2 regions of the Neobacillus sp. plas4 genome follow, and region 1 is predicted to be linked to the other one. Evidence: predicted binding sites of a transcription regulator. Region 1 holds the regulator's gene; the other holds the start of a gene.
What was found. Region 1 encodes LexA, which represses DNA repair genes until DNA is damaged. Its sites were predicted from a motif close to CGAACATATGTTCG; they were not measured.

Region 1 (8,699 bases):
CCGTTTGTATTGCCGTAGACTCTTTAATACAAAAAAATCTAATTTGAATTGAAATAATAATGGATGCAAAGAATAACTAACGTAGTTATTCTTTTTTTTGGAAAAACCATGTTAGAAAACCTAACATAGGATTGACATCTTTTCTTACACGAAATATAATAACAATATAAATCAGTAAGAGGAGAGGAGAAATTGAATGAGTGGAAAAGAAATACGCCGCTCGATGCCTTTATTCCCAATTGGAACTGTTATGCAGCTGACTGAACTAACTGCCAGACAAATTCGATATTACGAAGAGCACCAATTGATTTCTCCAGCTAGAACTGATGGGAATAGAAGACTCTTTAGTTTAAACGATATTGATAGACTACTAGAAATTAAGGATCTCATTGATCAAGGTGTGAATATGGCTGGAATTAAACAGCTTATCCTCATAAAAGATCAACAGTCCAATGTGATTCAGCAACAGGCCGAAAAAGCCAAGCAGGAGTTAACAGACGATCAGTTGCGAAATTTGCTCCGACACGAATTACAACATTCTGGAAGATTCAATCGTTCGTCACTCAGACAAGGAGATATGTCACGATTTTTCCATTAAGTTAAAATTAAATTTTGGAGGTAATAAGGATGGCAAAGTATACAAGAGAAGATATTAAGCAGTTAGCACAAGAAGAAAATGTTAAGTTTATTCGGTTGCAGTTCACTGATATTTTAGGAACGATTAAAAATGTAGAGATTCCAGTCAGCCAATTAGAAAAGGCATTAGATAATAAAATGATGTTTGATGGTTCATCTATCGAAGGATTTGTGCGTATTGAAGAATCTGATATGCACCTTGTTCCTGATTTAAATACTTGGGTAGTATTCCCGTGGACAGCTGAAAAAGGAAAAGTTGCTCGTTTAATCTGTGATATCTACACTCCAGAAGGAAAACCATTTGATGGCGATCCACGAAGTAACTTAAGAAGAGTATTAAAAGAAATGGAAGAACTAGGATTTACAGACTTTAACTTAGGACCTGAGCCTGAATTCTTCTTATTTAAATTAGACGAAAAAGGTGAGCCTTCATTAGAATTGAACGACCAAGGCGGATACTTCGATCTAGCTCCAACTGATTTAGGTGAAAACTGCCGTCGTGATATCGTACTAGAGTTAGAAGAAATGGGCTTTGAAATTGAAGCTTCTCACCATGAAGTAGCACCAGGTCAGCACGAAATCGACTTTAAGTATGCTGATGCTTTAACAGCATGTGACCAAATTCAAACATTCAAATTAGTAGTTAAAACAATTGCTCGTAAACACGGCTTACATGCGACGTTCATGCCAAAACCATTATACGGAGTGAATGGATCTGGAATGCACATGAATCTTTCATTATTTACCAATGGCAAAAACGCATTCTATGAGCCAACAGGCGACCTTGAAATGAGTGATACAGCTCGTCAATTTATCGCTGGTATCCTTAAGCATTCACCGAACTTTACAGCTATTACCAATCCGACAGTAAACTCTTATAAGCGTCTGGTTCCTGGCTATGAAGCACCTTGCTATGTTGCTTGGTCTGCTAGAAACCGTTCACCATTAATTCGTATTCCATCTTCTCGCGGATTAAGCACTCGTGTAGAAGTAAGAAGCGTTGACCCAGCCGCTAACCCATACCTGGCGATGGCTGTACTATTAAAAGCTGGTTTAGATGGAATTAAAAATAAAATGACTCCTCCGGCTCCAGTTGACCGTAACATCTATGTAATGAGTAAGGAAGAAAGAATTGAAGAAGGGATCCTCGATCTTCCAGCAACTCTAGCAGAAGCTTTAGAACAATTAAAGGCTGATGAAGTGATTGTTGCAGGTTTAGGAGAGCACATCTTCGAACACTTTGTTGAAGCAAAAGAGATTGAGTGGGATATGTTCCGCACAGTAGTACACCCTTGGGAACGCGACCAGTATTTGAGCATGTACTAAAATACTCAAACCCAGTGTGGATATAGTCCATACTGGGTTTTTTTTTGTTAATGTAAGTGGATTGTTTCACCATTGTGCCCCGTAAAAGTGATATTCTTCAATTAAGGTAAGAATCACGCCATGATTGTGCCCGTAAAACTGGAAATTTACAATTAAGGTAAGAATCACGTCATGATTGTGCCCGTAAAACTGGAAATTTACAATTAAGGTAAGAATCACGCCGTGATTGTGCCCATAAAACTTGAATTTTTCAATTAAGGTAAGAATCACCTCGAGATTGTGGCCTATACAACCGGAGGTCTCTTATTAATTCCCGTCTTAATAATCAATAACAACACCAAATAAAAAAGAGCAGCCACAAACGTGGCTGCTCCCAAATGATTAATGTATATGACGATAAACCCCAATAACTTTCCCCAGAATAGATACATTTCTCAAAATTATCGGATCCATTGTAGAATTTTCAGGCTGCAAGCGAATGAAATCTTTTTCTTTGAAGAATCTCTTACATGTCGCTTCGTCTTCTTCTGTCATGGCGACAACGATATCTCCATTGTTCGCAGTTTGCTGCTGTCTCACGATTACGTAATCTCCATCGAGAATTCCGGCTTCTATCATACTCTCACCCATGATTTCTAGCATAAAAACTTGTTCATCTGCTGGTGCTAGACTCTCAGGCAGCGGAAAGAACTCTTCTACATTCTCAATAGCGGTAATAGGAAGTCCGGCAGTAACTTTACCTACAATCGGCACGTTAACAACATTATTTCTTGGGATATTTGCAATTGCATCCGATTCTAGTATTTCAATTGCTCTTGGTTTTGTTGGATCTCTTCGAATTAGTCCTTTGCTTTCCAAACGTGCTAAATGACCATGAACGGTAGAACTTGAAGCAAGTCCTACTGCTTCTCCAATTTCTCTTACGGATGGTGGATAGCCCTTCTTCTTTACTTCCCCTTTGATAAATTCAAGGATATCCTGCTGTCGCTTAGATATTTTTGTCATAATAAGATACACCTCGCCCTATTTAATTATTTAATTTATTATAGCATGTTGGTATTTTTTATACAAACATAAGTTCGAATTTTTGTTGACAACAAACAAATGTTCGGATTATAATGAAAACATATAAACGAACATACATTCTGAATAGGGGTTATATGATGAAAAATTTATGGGAGAAATACTCTTTTGCAATAGTACTTATTATCTTGAGCTGTACATTAAGTTTTATTTTATCAATACGTTTTAATTCGAATGTAGAAGAAAAGTTCTTGACAATTACCGTATTTGAAGGCGACTCCCTTTGGGAAATCTCCAACCAATATTCTGAACTTCATTCTTACTCAAATACCGAATTTATCAGTTGGGTTAAACAGCATAACGAAATAGAAGGAGATAGAATTTATCCAGGTGAAGAAATTATCATCCCTGTAAACTATGAAGTAGGTTCTTTAACTGAATATGCAAGTGCAGCTGGAGAGTAAAAGTCCGATGATGAATGCAATAATATACTGCCGAGTTAGTACCAACAAAGAAACCCAGGAAACCTCATTAAAACGTCAGGAAGAGGAACTTGTACAGCTTGCCAGTCAGCATCGTTTCAATGTTGTCTCCATAATTAGAGAGCAAGCCAGCGGTTATGACCTAGAACGAGATGGGATCTTAGAGTTATTAGATATATTGAAAGAAAAAACGATACAGGCTGTGCTAATTCAGGATGAGACAAGACTTGGAAGAGGAAATGCGAAAATTGCTCTCTTGCACTGTATATTAAAAGAAGAAGTAAAGCTTTATAGCATTTCTCATAATGGTGAGCTGCAACTGTCTGAAAGTGATTCAATGGTATTAAAAATCGTAGGAATGGTAGAGGAATACCAGAGAAAGCTACATAATATTAAGATTAAGCGGGGAATGAAAAGAGCAGTTGCTCAAGGGTATAAGCCTGAGAAAAATCTAAAAAACCTCGAGTCGAATTCAGGCAGAGAGAAAATAGAGGTTCCGGTTGAGGAGATTATCCGGCTTCGAAAAAACAAGTTAACGTTTGCAGAGATAGCTGCTACATTAAGGGGTTTTGGATATACTATATCAAAAGCAACTGTTCACAGACGTTATCAAGAATTCCAAGAATCTATTGAGTCAGAGGAACAATAGACCATTTGCCTTGTCAGATGGTCTTTTTTTTAGTAAAATCAATTTTTGCGAAGATATTCGAAAGGCGGGTTTTACATGCTCTCAAAAGAAAAAATGGCTAGAATCAATGAACTAGCCAGAAAAGCCAAAGTAACTGGATTAACAGAAGCAGAAGCAAAGGAACAATCAAAACTAAGAAGTGAGTATTTAACCACTTTCCGCAGCTCTATGTTAGATACATTAACAAATACAACTTTTATTGATCCAGAAGGTAAAGATGTAACACCTAAAAAGATAAAAGATAGAAAAAAATATAATCTTCATTAATCAATGGAAAAACTTTTTGTTTTTCCTATTTACATATTGTCTCCCTTTGTGTGTAAAAATAATAAAATGAAAGTAAATTAATTTGTTTAGTAATCAAATTAATTGTTGAATTAATGCCCGCTGAACTATAATATTAAGGGTGTTATTATTATCCTATTGAAACAGGAGTGATTATTTACATGTTTGAAACTATTGATGATTTGTCCGTAACATCTATTCGTACACTATCGATTGATATGATCGAAAAAGCAAATTCAGGGCATCCAGGTTTGCCAATGGGTGCTGCACCAATGACTTACGCATTATGGACTCGTTTTATGAACCATAATCCAAAAAATCCAGAGTGGTTTAACCGTGACAGATTTGTATTATCTGCAGGCCATGGATCTGCTTTATTATACAGCATGCTTCATTTATCTGGTTACAATCTTTCTATGGATGACTTAAAACAATTCCGCCAATGGGGAAGTAAAACTCCTGGACATCCAGAGTATAAACATACTGAAGGTGTCGAAGCAACAACTGGTCCTCTTGGACAGGGTATTGCAATGGCTGTGGGTATGGCAATGGCAGAACGTCATACAGCTAGCGTCTATAATAAAGAGAATTTCGAAATTGTAAACCATTATACATATAGTATTTGTGGTGATGGAGACTTAATGGAAGGTGTATCAGCAGAGGCGGCTTCTCTAGCTGGACATTTAAAACTTGGACGTTTAGTTGTTTTATACGATTCCAATGATATTTCATTAGATGGTGATTTAAATAAATCCTTCTCTGAAAGTGTTAAGAACCGTTTCTTATCATACGGCTGGCAATACCTTCGAGTAGAGGACGGCAACAATTTAGCAGAAATCGCAAAGGCTTTAGAAGAAGCTAGAAACGATTTAGATCGTCCAACTATGATTGAAGTTAGAACTGTGATTGGTTATGGTTCTCCAAACCGCGCTGGAACTTCTAGTGTCCATGGCTCTCCACTTGGAGCAGAAGAATTAAAGCTGACAAAAGAAGCATATAAATGGACGTTTGAAGAAGATTTCCATGTGCCACAGGAGGTTTATGATAACTTCAAGAACCTTATCGTTGAAAATGGTTCGAAGAAGGAAAAAGAATGGAACGACTTATTTGCACAATATAAGAATGAATATCCAGAATTAGCAAATCAATTAGAAGCAGCATTAAGAAATGAATTGCCTGAAGGCTGGGACAAAGACATTCCAGTATATAGTGAAGGCAAAGCCCTAGCTAGCCGTGCATCTTCTGGTGAAGCTCTAAATGGCATTGCAAAAAATCTACCTATTTTTATGGGTGGTTCTGCTGACCTTGCTGGTTCTAATAAAACCATGATCAAAGGAACAGGCGATTATGCACCAGGCAGCTATGAGAACCGAAATATCTGGTTCGGTGTACGTGAATTTGCAATGGGTGCTGCCATGAATGGTATCGCCTTACATGGCGGAGTGAAAATTTTCGGAGGAACTTTCTTCGTGTTCTCTGACTACCTGCGTCCTGCTATCCGTCTAGCTGCTATCATGGGATTACCTGTTACGTATGTATTTACGCATGACAGTATTGCGGTTGGGGAAGATGGACCTACACACGAGCCTGTTGAACAACTTGCGGCTTTACGTGCAATGCCAGGTCTTTCTATTATTCGTCCAGCTGATGGTAATGAGACTGCTGCTGCGTGGAAGCTTGCAGTTGAGTCTACAAACAAACCAACTGCTTTAGTGTTAACTCGTCAGGATTTACCAACTCTTAAAGATACAGACAAAAATGCTTACGAAGGCGTCTCCAAAGGTGCTTATGTGGTTTCTCCTTCCGAGAGAGAAACTCCAGACGCTTTAATCCTAGCTTCTGGTTCAGAGGTTAGTCTAGCTGTTGAAGCACAAAAAGCTTTAGCTGGTGAAGGAGTTCATGTTTCTGTTGTAAGCATGCCATCATGGGATCGTTTTGAGCAGCAATCTCAGGAATACAAAAACACAGTACTTCCTAAGAATGTGAAAAAGCGTCTTGGAATTGAAGTTGGTTCTTCAATGGGCTGGCATAAATACACTGGTGATGAAGGCGATGTATTAGCGATTGATACATTCGGCGCATCTGCACCAGGAGAAAAAATTATGGAAGAATACGGCTTCAGTGTTAACAATGTAGTTGCACGCGTGAAGGCACTTCTTCAGTAATTAGAACTACTTAAAGAGAACGGCACATGCCGTTCTCTTTTTTTGATTTTCGAACATTACATGAATTTTCTTGGCTAAGAGACAGTCCAAATATTTGTAAGATATAATAAAATTTGTATATTTTATGTATTCGACAATATTAGTGCTATTTTTTGCCGGCTTAAGACAAATGTTTTGATTGCTATTATTTATAATTGGTAGAAAGGGTAATCAACGAAGGAGAGATCGTGGTGAGGAATTATCAGCTTTATTTAATAGAAGATGAATTTGCCGCCCATTACTTCGGAAGAGAGCGTATGTTTTTCAAGCTTTTTCAGGAACATGACAAAGCAGAAGGCGAACTAAAATTTATAACCAATAAACAAATATCCTATATAACAAAACCATTGGAAGTTTTAAAAATCCATCAATTAATTCAAAAACAACTTGGAAAAAAGAAGGGTTTCCGAGCGGAACATGGTACATACTTGATAGAGTTAAGTGGAAAACTAAGTACAGCTAAATTAAGGGTGTTCCAAGATATAATCACAATTGAGGCAACGGGCAGCTATGAAGCTGAAACCATTTTCTTTGAGGTGCTTAGAAAATGTGAATCTTCCTTTATGGCATTAGACCTTGATCACCAGCGGTTTGGATGGTTAAGGCCTATCAAAGAAAGAAAATATGTCTAATCTTTTAAAAGAGAATATTGTATATTCTTGTTTTATTTAGTACACTGTATGGTAGACAACATGAAGGAGGAAGTTTAATGGGTACAGGTCTATGGATTCTAGTTGTTGTACTAGCGTTAGTAGCTGGTGTGGCTCTAGGATTTTTCATTGCTCGAAAATATATGATGGATTACTTAAAGAAAAATCCGCCAATCAATGAGCAAATGCTAAAAATGATGATGATGCAAATGGGTATGAAGCCTTCTCAGAAGAAGATTAACCAAATGATGTCAGCCATGAATAAACAGCAAGGTAAATAATAAATAAAACAAAAACCACTTTATCACGGATGAAAAGGTGGTTTTTTTTATATTGATTTTTTAGAAAAATCTTATATTAAGATTTTCTATTGAAATACGTGTTAAATAAGTACATACTAGTTACGCTAAGATTAAGAACATAGAAAAAGGAGCAATTCTCATGAAAAAAGTTTTATCACTCATCTTCGTTTTACTTCTAGCTTTAACTGCTTGTGGAACGCAAGATAAGGAAGAAACAGCGGCACCTGACGAAAATAAGACAGAACAGGGTACTAACGCTGATAAAGAACCTCAAAAAGAGTTAACAGCAGAAGATGAAAAGTTTACTCAGTTAATGGTGGAAAAAAATTATGATGCGATTATTAAAGAGGCTATTTCCTTAAAAACAGAAGAGCAAAAGAATTTCTATTACCTTGCTTCAGCATTTATCAAAAATAATGAGGTCCAAACAAAGACCTATACAGAAACAAACTATAATGACGCAAAAACGGATTATACGGTCATTGTAAATTATTTAAAGAGAGTAAAATATGTACCGGATGAAATCAAAGCTGAAGTAGATGAATTAAGAAATGTATCTGAAGAAAAAGCGGCATTTTACACAGAAGAACTTGAGAAACAAGCAGCCCAATAATAGGGATAGAAATGTCTAGCACTCATTTTAAAAATGAGTGCTTTTTATTGGAAAAAAAAGGTGTCTAAATCTTTATTCTTTTTCTAAAATTTGATAAAATATACCTTCGGGCAAGGTGAAATGTTTTTTAAAAATAATAATTGTTAAGTTGATACTTCGGGGGAAAGAGAATGAGAGTATTTTTAGATTTAGGCTGGTTTTTTAAGCAAGAGAAAAAATCATATATATCAGGAATCGTAATTTTGTTGTTCGTTGCACTGCTTCAACTCGTCCCTCCAAAGGTTATTGGGGTGATTGCCGACCATATTAATGAAGGGACACTGACCAAAGGCATGCTGCTAGAGTGGATGGCCATATTAGTGGGTGCAGGTCTAGGAATGTATGTCCTGAGATATTTTTGGAGAATTATGATATTTGGTTCATCTGTAAAGCTAAGCAAACAGTTACGTAATACTTTATATCGCCACTTTACCAATATGTCACCCTCGTT
Region 2 (8,699 bases), 3.0 Mb from region 1:
GTCGCAAAGTAACTATTTCCACGTTAAAATCGGCTTTAAGATTTTAACAACAATATCTATGAAAACAGCCTTTCTATAAAATCTATTCCATCATGAAGGCTTTTACGCCTTTTATCACATTCCATATCGTGACAATCAGACTAACTAAGATTATTATTCCTGCAGTGACCAGTGTAAAAACAGGAATAGCTTCATTATTTATAGCATTCAAATCATTAAATATAGCGAATATTAGCAGTGGAACTGGTATTAGTGGAATTAAGTGAGATAAAAATGCCTTTTTAGCATGGCTTTTTGTGACATCATCTCCTGAGGCGAACATCACGACAAGCGGAAAAAGAATCCCAGCAAAAAAAATACTAAAGTAACATAAGCCAGAAAGGACCTTCCTTGTTTCCATATCCATCACTCCCCTTACCGTATATTACGGATGGGAAAGGATGAAGGTTTCAAAAAAATGGTTCCTCTATACAAAAAAGCTAAAACCCAAAGGTCTTAGCTCTATCCAATCGTTTCTTTTTCTTTGATTTGTTCCTTCATTCGTAACCGGTCACGCTCTAGTATAGGCTTTAAGTATTTGCCTGTATACGAACCTGGTACCTCTGCGACTTTTTCAGGGGTCCCTGAAGCGACAATGGTCCCTCCCTTGTCCCCGCCTTCAGGACCGAGATCGATAATATAGTCTGTGGCTTTGATGACATCTAAATTATGCTCAATCACCAAGACAGTATCGCCAGTCTCAACTAAGCGCTGGAGAACGACTAACAACCTTGAAATATCATCAACATGAAGACCAGTCGTTGGTTCATCCAAAATGTAAAAGGTTTTTCCATTTGAACGGCGGTGAAGTTCAGAAGCAAGCTTTACACGCTGTGCCTCTCCGCCAGAAAGAGTTGTTCCAGGTTGACCTAATTTTATATATCCAAGACCAACATCATAAATCGTCTGCAGCTTGCGGCTGATTTTTGGGACATTTTCGAAAAACTGTACAGCTGTCTCGACCGTCATTTCTAGAATTTCCGCAATATTCTTTCCCTTATATCTCACTTCGAGCGTTTCACGGTTATAGCGTTTTCCATGACATACCTCGCATGGAACATAGACGTCCGGCAGGAAGTGCATCTCGATTTTGAGGATTCCATCTCCCTTACATGCCTCACAGCGTCCACCTTTAACATTAAAGCTAAAACGTCCTTTTTTATAACCGCGGACTTTCGCTTCATTCGTTGTTGCAAACAAATCTCGGATATCATCAAATACACCTGTATAGGTTGCAGGATTGGAGCGTGGTGTCCTGCCAATTGGTGATTGGTCAATATCGATGACTTTTTCTAAATAATTCATACCGATAATCTCTTTATGCTCACCAGGCTTTGTTTTTGCGCGATTTAGTTTCTGTGCGAGTGATTTATGAAGGACTTCATTAATCAGTGTACTTTTCCCGGAACCAGACACACCCGTGACAGCGATAAACATACCTAAAGGTATCTTGACATTTACATTACGTAAATTATTTTCTGAAGCCCCTTTAATTTCGATATATCTTCCATCTGATTTGCGTCGCTCGAGTGGCAATGGAATAAACTTCTTGCCGGATAGATACTGCCCAGTTAACGAATTCGGGTCGGCTAAAACTTCAGCAGGTGTGCCCGCAGATATAATTTGACCGCCATGGACCCCTGCACCTGGCCCGATATCAATTAAGTAATCAGCAGCCATCATGGTATCTTCATCATGTTCAACAACAATCAAGGTATTTCCGATATCACGCATATGCTTTAACGTTTCAATTAGGCGGTCATTATCACGCTGATGAAGACCAATCGAAGGCTCGTCTAAAATGTAGAGTACGCCTGTTAACTTTGAACCAATTTGGGTTGCCAAACGAATACGCTGCGCTTCTCCTCCAGAGAGAGTCCCTGATGCACGGCCAAGACTTAAGTAATCGAGTCCTACATTCATGAGGAAACCTAGGCGCTCATGAATCTCATTAAATATCAGCTTGCCTATCTGCATTTCTTTTTCCGATAAGGATATGCTTTTAAAAAAATCATAGGTTTCTTCAATTGATAAATGTGTTAGTTGAGAAATATGACGTCCAGAGATTAACACAGCTAAGCTCTCTTTTTTCAACCGATTGCCTTTACAGGTCGGACACGGCTGTTCACCCATGTATTTCTCCATTTGCTCACGAATATAATCAGAGCTTGTCTCCTTGTAACGGCGCTCTACATTACGGATGACGCCCTCAAATTCAATATGCCCTTCACGAACTTGTCCCCAATCATTCTCATAACGGAAATAAATTTTATCACCTTTTACTCCATAAAGAACTTTTTCTATAAGATGATTTGGGATGTCCTTGAACGGTATATCCATATCAACACCATAATGGTTACAAACAGCCTCGAGCAGCTGCGGATAATACTGTGAACTCGTCGGCTCCCATGGGGCAATGGCATGCTGTTTCAAAGATAAATCCTTATTGGGTATCACTAGGTCAACATCTACCTCGAGCTTGGAACCAAGTCCGTCACACTCTGAGCAGGCACCAAAAGGACTATTGAACGAAAACATCCGAGGTTCTAATTCCCCAATTGAAAAACCACAGTGAGGACAGGCATGGTTTTCGCTGAAAAGGAGTTCCTCTTCACCAATGACATCGACGAGCACTTTACCTTCACCAAGGCGTAAGGCCGATTCAAGAGAATCTGCAATCCTAGCGGACATGCCCTCTTTGACGACGATCCGGTCAACAACAACCTCAATCGAATGTTTTTTATTTTTATCTAATTCAATCTCATCTCCAAGGTCGAGCATTTCTCCATCTATACGAACACGCACAAAGCCTTGTTTTTTTATATCTTCTAATACTTTAACATGCATCCCTTTTCGACCCGATATAATTGGAGCAAGGATCTGCATTTTTGTTCGTTCTGGATACTCCAAAATACGGTCGACCATTTGCTCAATCGTTTGCGAAGAAATTTCAATGTTGTGGATTGGACAGGTCGGTCTTCCAACACGGGCAAAAAGTAATCGCAAGTAATCATAAATTTCCGTCACCGTTCCTACGGTTGAACGAGGGTTCTTGCTTGTTGTTTTTTGATCTATTGAAATCGCTGGAGATAGTCCTTCAATGGAATCGACGTCCGGTTTATCCATTTGTCCCAGGAATTGCCGTGCATAAGCCGAGAGTGATTCTACGTAGCGCCGTTGTCCTTCTGCATAAATCGTATCAAAAGCCAAAGAGGACTTTCCTGAACCAGAAAGTCCTGTTAATACAACAAGCTTATCCCTCGGAATGGCGACATCTACATTTTTTAAATTATGGGCTCTGGCGCCTTTTACAATTAATTTATCCATCGCCATGGTTACGTCATCCTTCCGCTTTTAACTCTAATAATAAATCACGAAGTTCGGCCGCTCGCTCAAAATTAAGCGCCTTTGCTTCTGTTTTCATTTCCTTTTCCATCGTGGCTATTAGCTTATCTTTTTCTTTCTTCGACATCTTACCAAAGGCTGCGGATGGTTTGTAGTCTTCCTGTTCTTCGGCAGCATGAGTGGCTCGAATCGACTCCCGAATTCCCTTTTGAATGGTCATTGGCGTAATGCCGTGCTTTTTATTATATTCTTCTTGAATTCTCCGACGCTCTCTTGTTACATTAATTGCTATTTCCATCGAATTTGTCATTTTATCCGCATACAGGATGACATGGCCATTGGCGTTACGAGCCGCACGGCCAATAGTTTGGATTAATGAACGTTCCGAACGGAGGAACCCTTCTTTATCGGCATCCAAAATGGTAATGAGAGAAACCTCTGGAATATCGAGACCTTCTCTTAGAAGGTTAATCCCGACAAGAACATCGTATTTACCGAGCCGCAGCTCACGAATGATTTCAATACGTTCAAGTGTTTTGACTTCAGAATGCAAATATTGAACTTTAATACCGATTTCTTTCAGATAATCCGTTAAGTCCTCTGACATTTTCTTTGTTAAAGTCGTAATCAATACACGTTCATTCTTCTTGATTCGCTCCTGAATTTCACCAATGATGTCGTCAATTTGTCCCTCAATAGGGCGCACTTCAATGGTTGGATCCAATAAACCTGTAGGACGAATGATTTGCTGAACCATTTCTGGAGTATGCTCAAGCTCAAATGGTCCTGGTGTTGCCGAAACAAAGATTGCATTGTGAATATGCTTTTCAAATTCATCAAAAGTCAACGGCCGGTTATCTAGCGCTGACGGAAGACGGAATCCGAAGTCAACAAGCACCTGTTTTCGTGCTCGGTCACCATTGAACATTCCCCTTACTTGAGGTAATGTAACATGCGATTCGTCAACAATGAGAAGAAAATCTTCTGGAAAATAATCGAGGAGCGTATATGGCGTGGAGCCTGCTGGTCTCAGAGTCAGATGGCGTGAGTAGTTCTCAATACCTGAACAAAAACCCATTTCACGCATCATTTCGAGATCGTAGCGAGTCCGCTGTTCTATCCGCTGTGCTTCGAGCAATTTATTCTCATCACGCAATTCTTCCAAACGTTCTTCGAGTTCTTTTTCAATGTTCTCAATCGCCAATCGCATTTTTTCTTCTCTAGTGACGAAGTGGGATGCAGGGAAAATGGCGATATGCTCACGTTCACCAATGATTTCTCCTGTTAAAGCATCTACTTCGCGAATGCGATCAATTTCATCTCCAAAAAATTCTACGCGGACACAATGCTCATCACGCGAAACAGGGAATATTTCCACAATATCGCCACGAACACGGAACGTACCACGCTTAAAATCAATATCGTTTCTTTCATATTGAATATCCACCAAACGGTGAAGCAGCTTGTTACGCTCAATTTCCATACCTGTTCTTAAAGAAAGTACCATCTCCTTGTATTCTTCAGGTGAACCGAGACCATAAATACACGATACACTAGCGATAATGATGACATCTTTCCGCTCAAACAAGGAGGAGGTCGCCGAGTGACGAAGCTTATCAATTTCATCGTTTATACTCGCATCTTTTTCAATAAATGTATCTGTCGATGGAACGTAGGCTTCAGGCTGAAAGTAATCATAGTAACTGACAAAATACTCAACAGCATTATTTGGGAAAAACTCCTTGAATTCGCTATAAAGCTGCCCCGCTAATGTTTTATTATGAGCGATCACAAGTGTCGGCTTATTTACTTCTTTAATTACATTGGAAACAGTAAAAGTCTTTCCCGTTCCGGTGGCACCAAGCAGCGTCTGATAACGCTTGTCCTCATTAATTCCCTGAACTAATTGACGGATCGCTTCCGGTTGATCACCTTGGGGCGAGTATTTCGAAACTAATTCAAATTGGTCCTTCACAAAATTCCCTCCCGATTCACACACTTTCTGGCTTTTCAACATGCAAAAAGTCCGGGATGGTGCCGGAAAGTGCTCCTCTTACATCTAATAGTATCATTCTAACACAATATCCTAAAAACTAACCAACAATATGCGAACCTACATTCGATTTTCTCGTAGATTATTAAGTTTATTTATATTAAAAGCAAAAAAAGCCTGCCATTTTATTGACAGACTTTGATTTTTGAATGAAGCTACGTTTTTTTGAGGACTCTTTGCTTCATCTTAGCTGCGAGCCAGAAACCGGCTGTTAAGGAAAATGCATCTATTACAATAAGTGGAAAGGTGTTGGTATAACCTTTATAAACAGAAGCAGCAATGAGTCCAACGGTTAATGCAAGACCAATGTAGCGATTATAAGTGACCCGGGTAAATAGCAGCACGAGCAATCCTGGCAATATAAACGCCGACAAGTATCTAAAAACCTCTTCCATGGGTACACCTCATTCATTTGTTTCTGTCTATCTATTTTAGAAATTTATTCACAAAATTGCAATAAATTAGCTGTATTTTTCAAGCTCTTTTCTTAAACTTTGTTGATTTTAGGAACAAGAATTAATAATTGTACTAAGTTAGTGCAAGAAATAGAGTAAATTAATAAGAAAAGAGCCTGCAAAATATATTCTAAAGTGCAAAATATCTATTACCACGTTAAAATCGGCTTTAAGATTTTAACAACAATCTTTACGAACACAGCCTTTATTAAATTAATTGCAATTTCCATGCGGGCTCGGGCAGCCAATTTCAGCTTTTTCGACTTGAATAGTACTATGCTCGATATGAAATTCATCATGAAGAATTTTTTGTGAACGAGCCAGAATATCATCATGGACGGCTTCATCTAAAATCGTAATATGACAGCTTAATACCGGATACCCAGAAGTAATGGTCCAGATGTGTAAATCATGAACTTCCTTAACAAGCGGGATTTTACTGAGGGCTTGTTTAACCTGCTGAATGTCAATTTGGGATGGTGCACCTTCCATTAGGATATGGAAGGAATCCCGGGTAACACGAAAACCGCTGATAATGATTAATACCGCGACAATCACACTGGCAATTGGGTCAGCAATGGTCCAGCCGAAGAACATAATCAACAAGGCTGCGACAATAGCTCCAACAGAGCCCAGCATGTCTCCCAGTACATGTAAAAACGCACTTCGAACATTTAGGTTATCATCCTTGTCACCACTCATTAGAATCCAGGCTGCGATAATGTTAACCACTAAACCTGTTACGGATACAATCAGCATCCCTGTACTTTGCACCTCAGGCGGAGCAAAGAAGCGCTGAAACGCTTCATAAAAGATATATAAGGAAATGATGATAAGAGTGAGCCCATTTAAAGCAGCGGCAATGATTTCAAAACGCTTGTAACCATAGGTTTTTTCCTGTGATACTTGTTTTTCTCCTAATTTAATTGCAAAATAGCTTAATCCTAGGGCTGCCGCATCGCTAAGCATGTGACCGGCGTCCGATAATAAAGCTAAGCTATTTGTTAGAATTCCGCCGATAACCTCAACCACCATAAAAACAGCAATTATAATAAAAGAACTCAGTAATGCTTTTTTATTACTAGAATGTGAATGCCCATGTCCATGTCCGTGACCATGTGAATGCCCATGAGAGTGTCCATGGTGATGATGATGTCCCATAAATATCCTCTCCCAACTAGAGTTGTCTCTTAGTTTTCTCTTATCTCTTTTTTGTAATGCTCTTTTCTTAAGCTCTGTTCCTTTTTGGAACAAAATTTTATGATTGTGCGAAGTTTCTGCAGAAAACAGCATTTAATAAGAAAAGAGCCAGCAAACTAAATTCTATAGCTCAAAATAGCTATTTCCAAGTTAAAATCGGTTTTAGGATTTTAACAAAGTTAAAATCGGCTTTAAGATTTTAACAACAATATTTACGAAAATAGCCTTTGTAATACATTCCTACCTTCGACTGGATACTTCTTCCTGATGTTCGAAGGCAATATGAATTAATTGTTTTACATGATCATCATCAAGGGAGTAATAGACTAATTTCCCTTCTTTACGGTATTTTGCAAGCCCCAAGCCATTCAGGTGGCGCAAATGGTGGGAAGCTGTCGCCGTTGTTGCTCCAACAATATTAGCCACATCACAAACACACAGCTCGTTTTCCATGGTAAGTGCATAAGCGATTTTCATTCGTGTTTCATCTGATAAGGCTTTAAAAAGCTTTGTGACCTCAACAATATTGCTTTTTTCAACTAAAGGCTGCATTCTTGTGGTTTTGTGTGTATCAACACAGGTAACCTCACAAATATCACGTTCCTTCATTCCATCACCTCATACATTCAAATCTTTATTTGATTATATGATATTCAAATCAAAGTTTGAATGTCAATCTTTTTTATTTTTTCAAAAAAAACTCCTTCTTATTAAACAGAAGGAGAGTTTTTCTTTATTGAATTGGATTGGGCGATTCTGCTTCTTCCAAAGCATGGACTGAATGTCTGCGAATCGATAATGTAAGCTCTGCAATAAAATACAATATAATTGCCGGCCAAATCCATGCCCATAGTAATTCGGAGACTTTATAAGCAGAAATAATGACAGGATGAATCCATTTGATACAGGCAAAAGAGAGCAGAATCCAACAAAGAGAAAATGGCAGGCAGATATGACCTTGAACTTGCAGCGGCATATCAGAATAATCCCACCATTGACGTTGGAAACATTTCTGTAGTAGTGCCCCGCTGACGTACTCTATAAAGGTAGGAATAAAAAAACATAGTAACAAAATAACTGGCCAACTTGTTTCCGGACCGATTAAATAAACCAAGAGAACAGGGGCAAAACCATACATCGGCTTAAAAGGTCCAAGAAAAAAATTCGGTTTAAAAAATTTCCGTTTTGTGACGAGGCTATAGGTATTCTCCAATAGCCAGCCAATTAACGAATAAATGGTAAAATAAAAAACAACAGCGGAAATTCCATCAAAATTTACATTCACAGGAGAGTTAAAGTCTAAAAAACTAATCATATGGCTAAACCACCTTTCTTGGATAATAAATTCCCCTGTTAGGTTTCGCACTCGTGGTTACAAATATACCGGTAAAGACAAAAAGGAGAGAGCAAGCTGACTCCCCTCCCCACAACTTTATCTTAGCTAATTTCTTCAACAAACTTTCTCTGATCCTGGACAAAAAGGATACCTAATTCATAATGGTCACCTTCATACAATGCCCGTTGTACGAATCGAACTTCACCATTGATATCCAAAACCTCGAGCTTACAATGAGCTCGATTTTTTTGCAGAGCTTCGTAAAAAACTT

Region 2: a site for LexA is predicted at 5,493-5,506, ahead of uvrB (excinuclease ABC subunit UvrB). Genes of this name have one in related genera too.

What each region holds. Positions count from the first base shown of each region.
Region 1 is NZ_CM170152.1:2,043,089-2,051,787, forward strand. Features, by position in the region: gene AC2TFD_RS10235 (methionine gamma-lyase family protein) at 1-47, shown strand, start outside; gene AC2TFD_RS10240 (MerR family transcriptional regulator) at 197-598, shown strand; gene glnA (type I glutamate--ammonia ligase) at 628-1,962, shown strand; gene lexA (transcriptional repressor LexA) at 2,344-2,967, opposite strand; gene yneA (cell division suppressor protein YneA) at 3,126-3,449, shown strand; gene AC2TFD_RS10260 (YneB family resolvase-like protein) at 3,460-4,116, shown strand; gene AC2TFD_RS10265 (DUF896 domain-containing protein) at 4,192-4,422, shown strand; gene tkt (transketolase) at 4,602-6,605, shown strand; gene sirA (sporulation inhibitor of replication protein SirA) at 6,836-7,276, shown strand; gene AC2TFD_RS10280 (YneF family protein) at 7,354-7,575, shown strand; gene AC2TFD_RS10285 (hypothetical protein) at 7,736-8,209, shown strand; gene AC2TFD_RS10290 (ABC transporter transmembrane domain-containing protein) at 8,380-8,699, shown strand, end outside.
Region 2 is NZ_CM170152.1:5,045,284-5,053,982, forward strand. Features, by position in the region: gene AC2TFD_RS25550 (magnetosome magnetite crystal formation protein family) at 83-400, opposite strand; gene uvrA (excinuclease ABC subunit UvrA) at 502-3,372, opposite strand; gene uvrB (excinuclease ABC subunit UvrB) at 3,380-5,359, opposite strand; gene AC2TFD_RS25565 (CsbA family protein) at 5,593-5,832, opposite strand; gene AC2TFD_RS25570 (cation diffusion facilitator family transporter) at 6,106-7,053, opposite strand; gene AC2TFD_RS25575 (ArsR/SmtB family transcription factor) at 7,333-7,701, opposite strand; gene AC2TFD_RS25580 (putative ABC transporter permease) at 7,826-8,407, opposite strand; gene AC2TFD_RS25585 (PDZ domain-containing protein) at 8,530-8,699, opposite strand, start outside.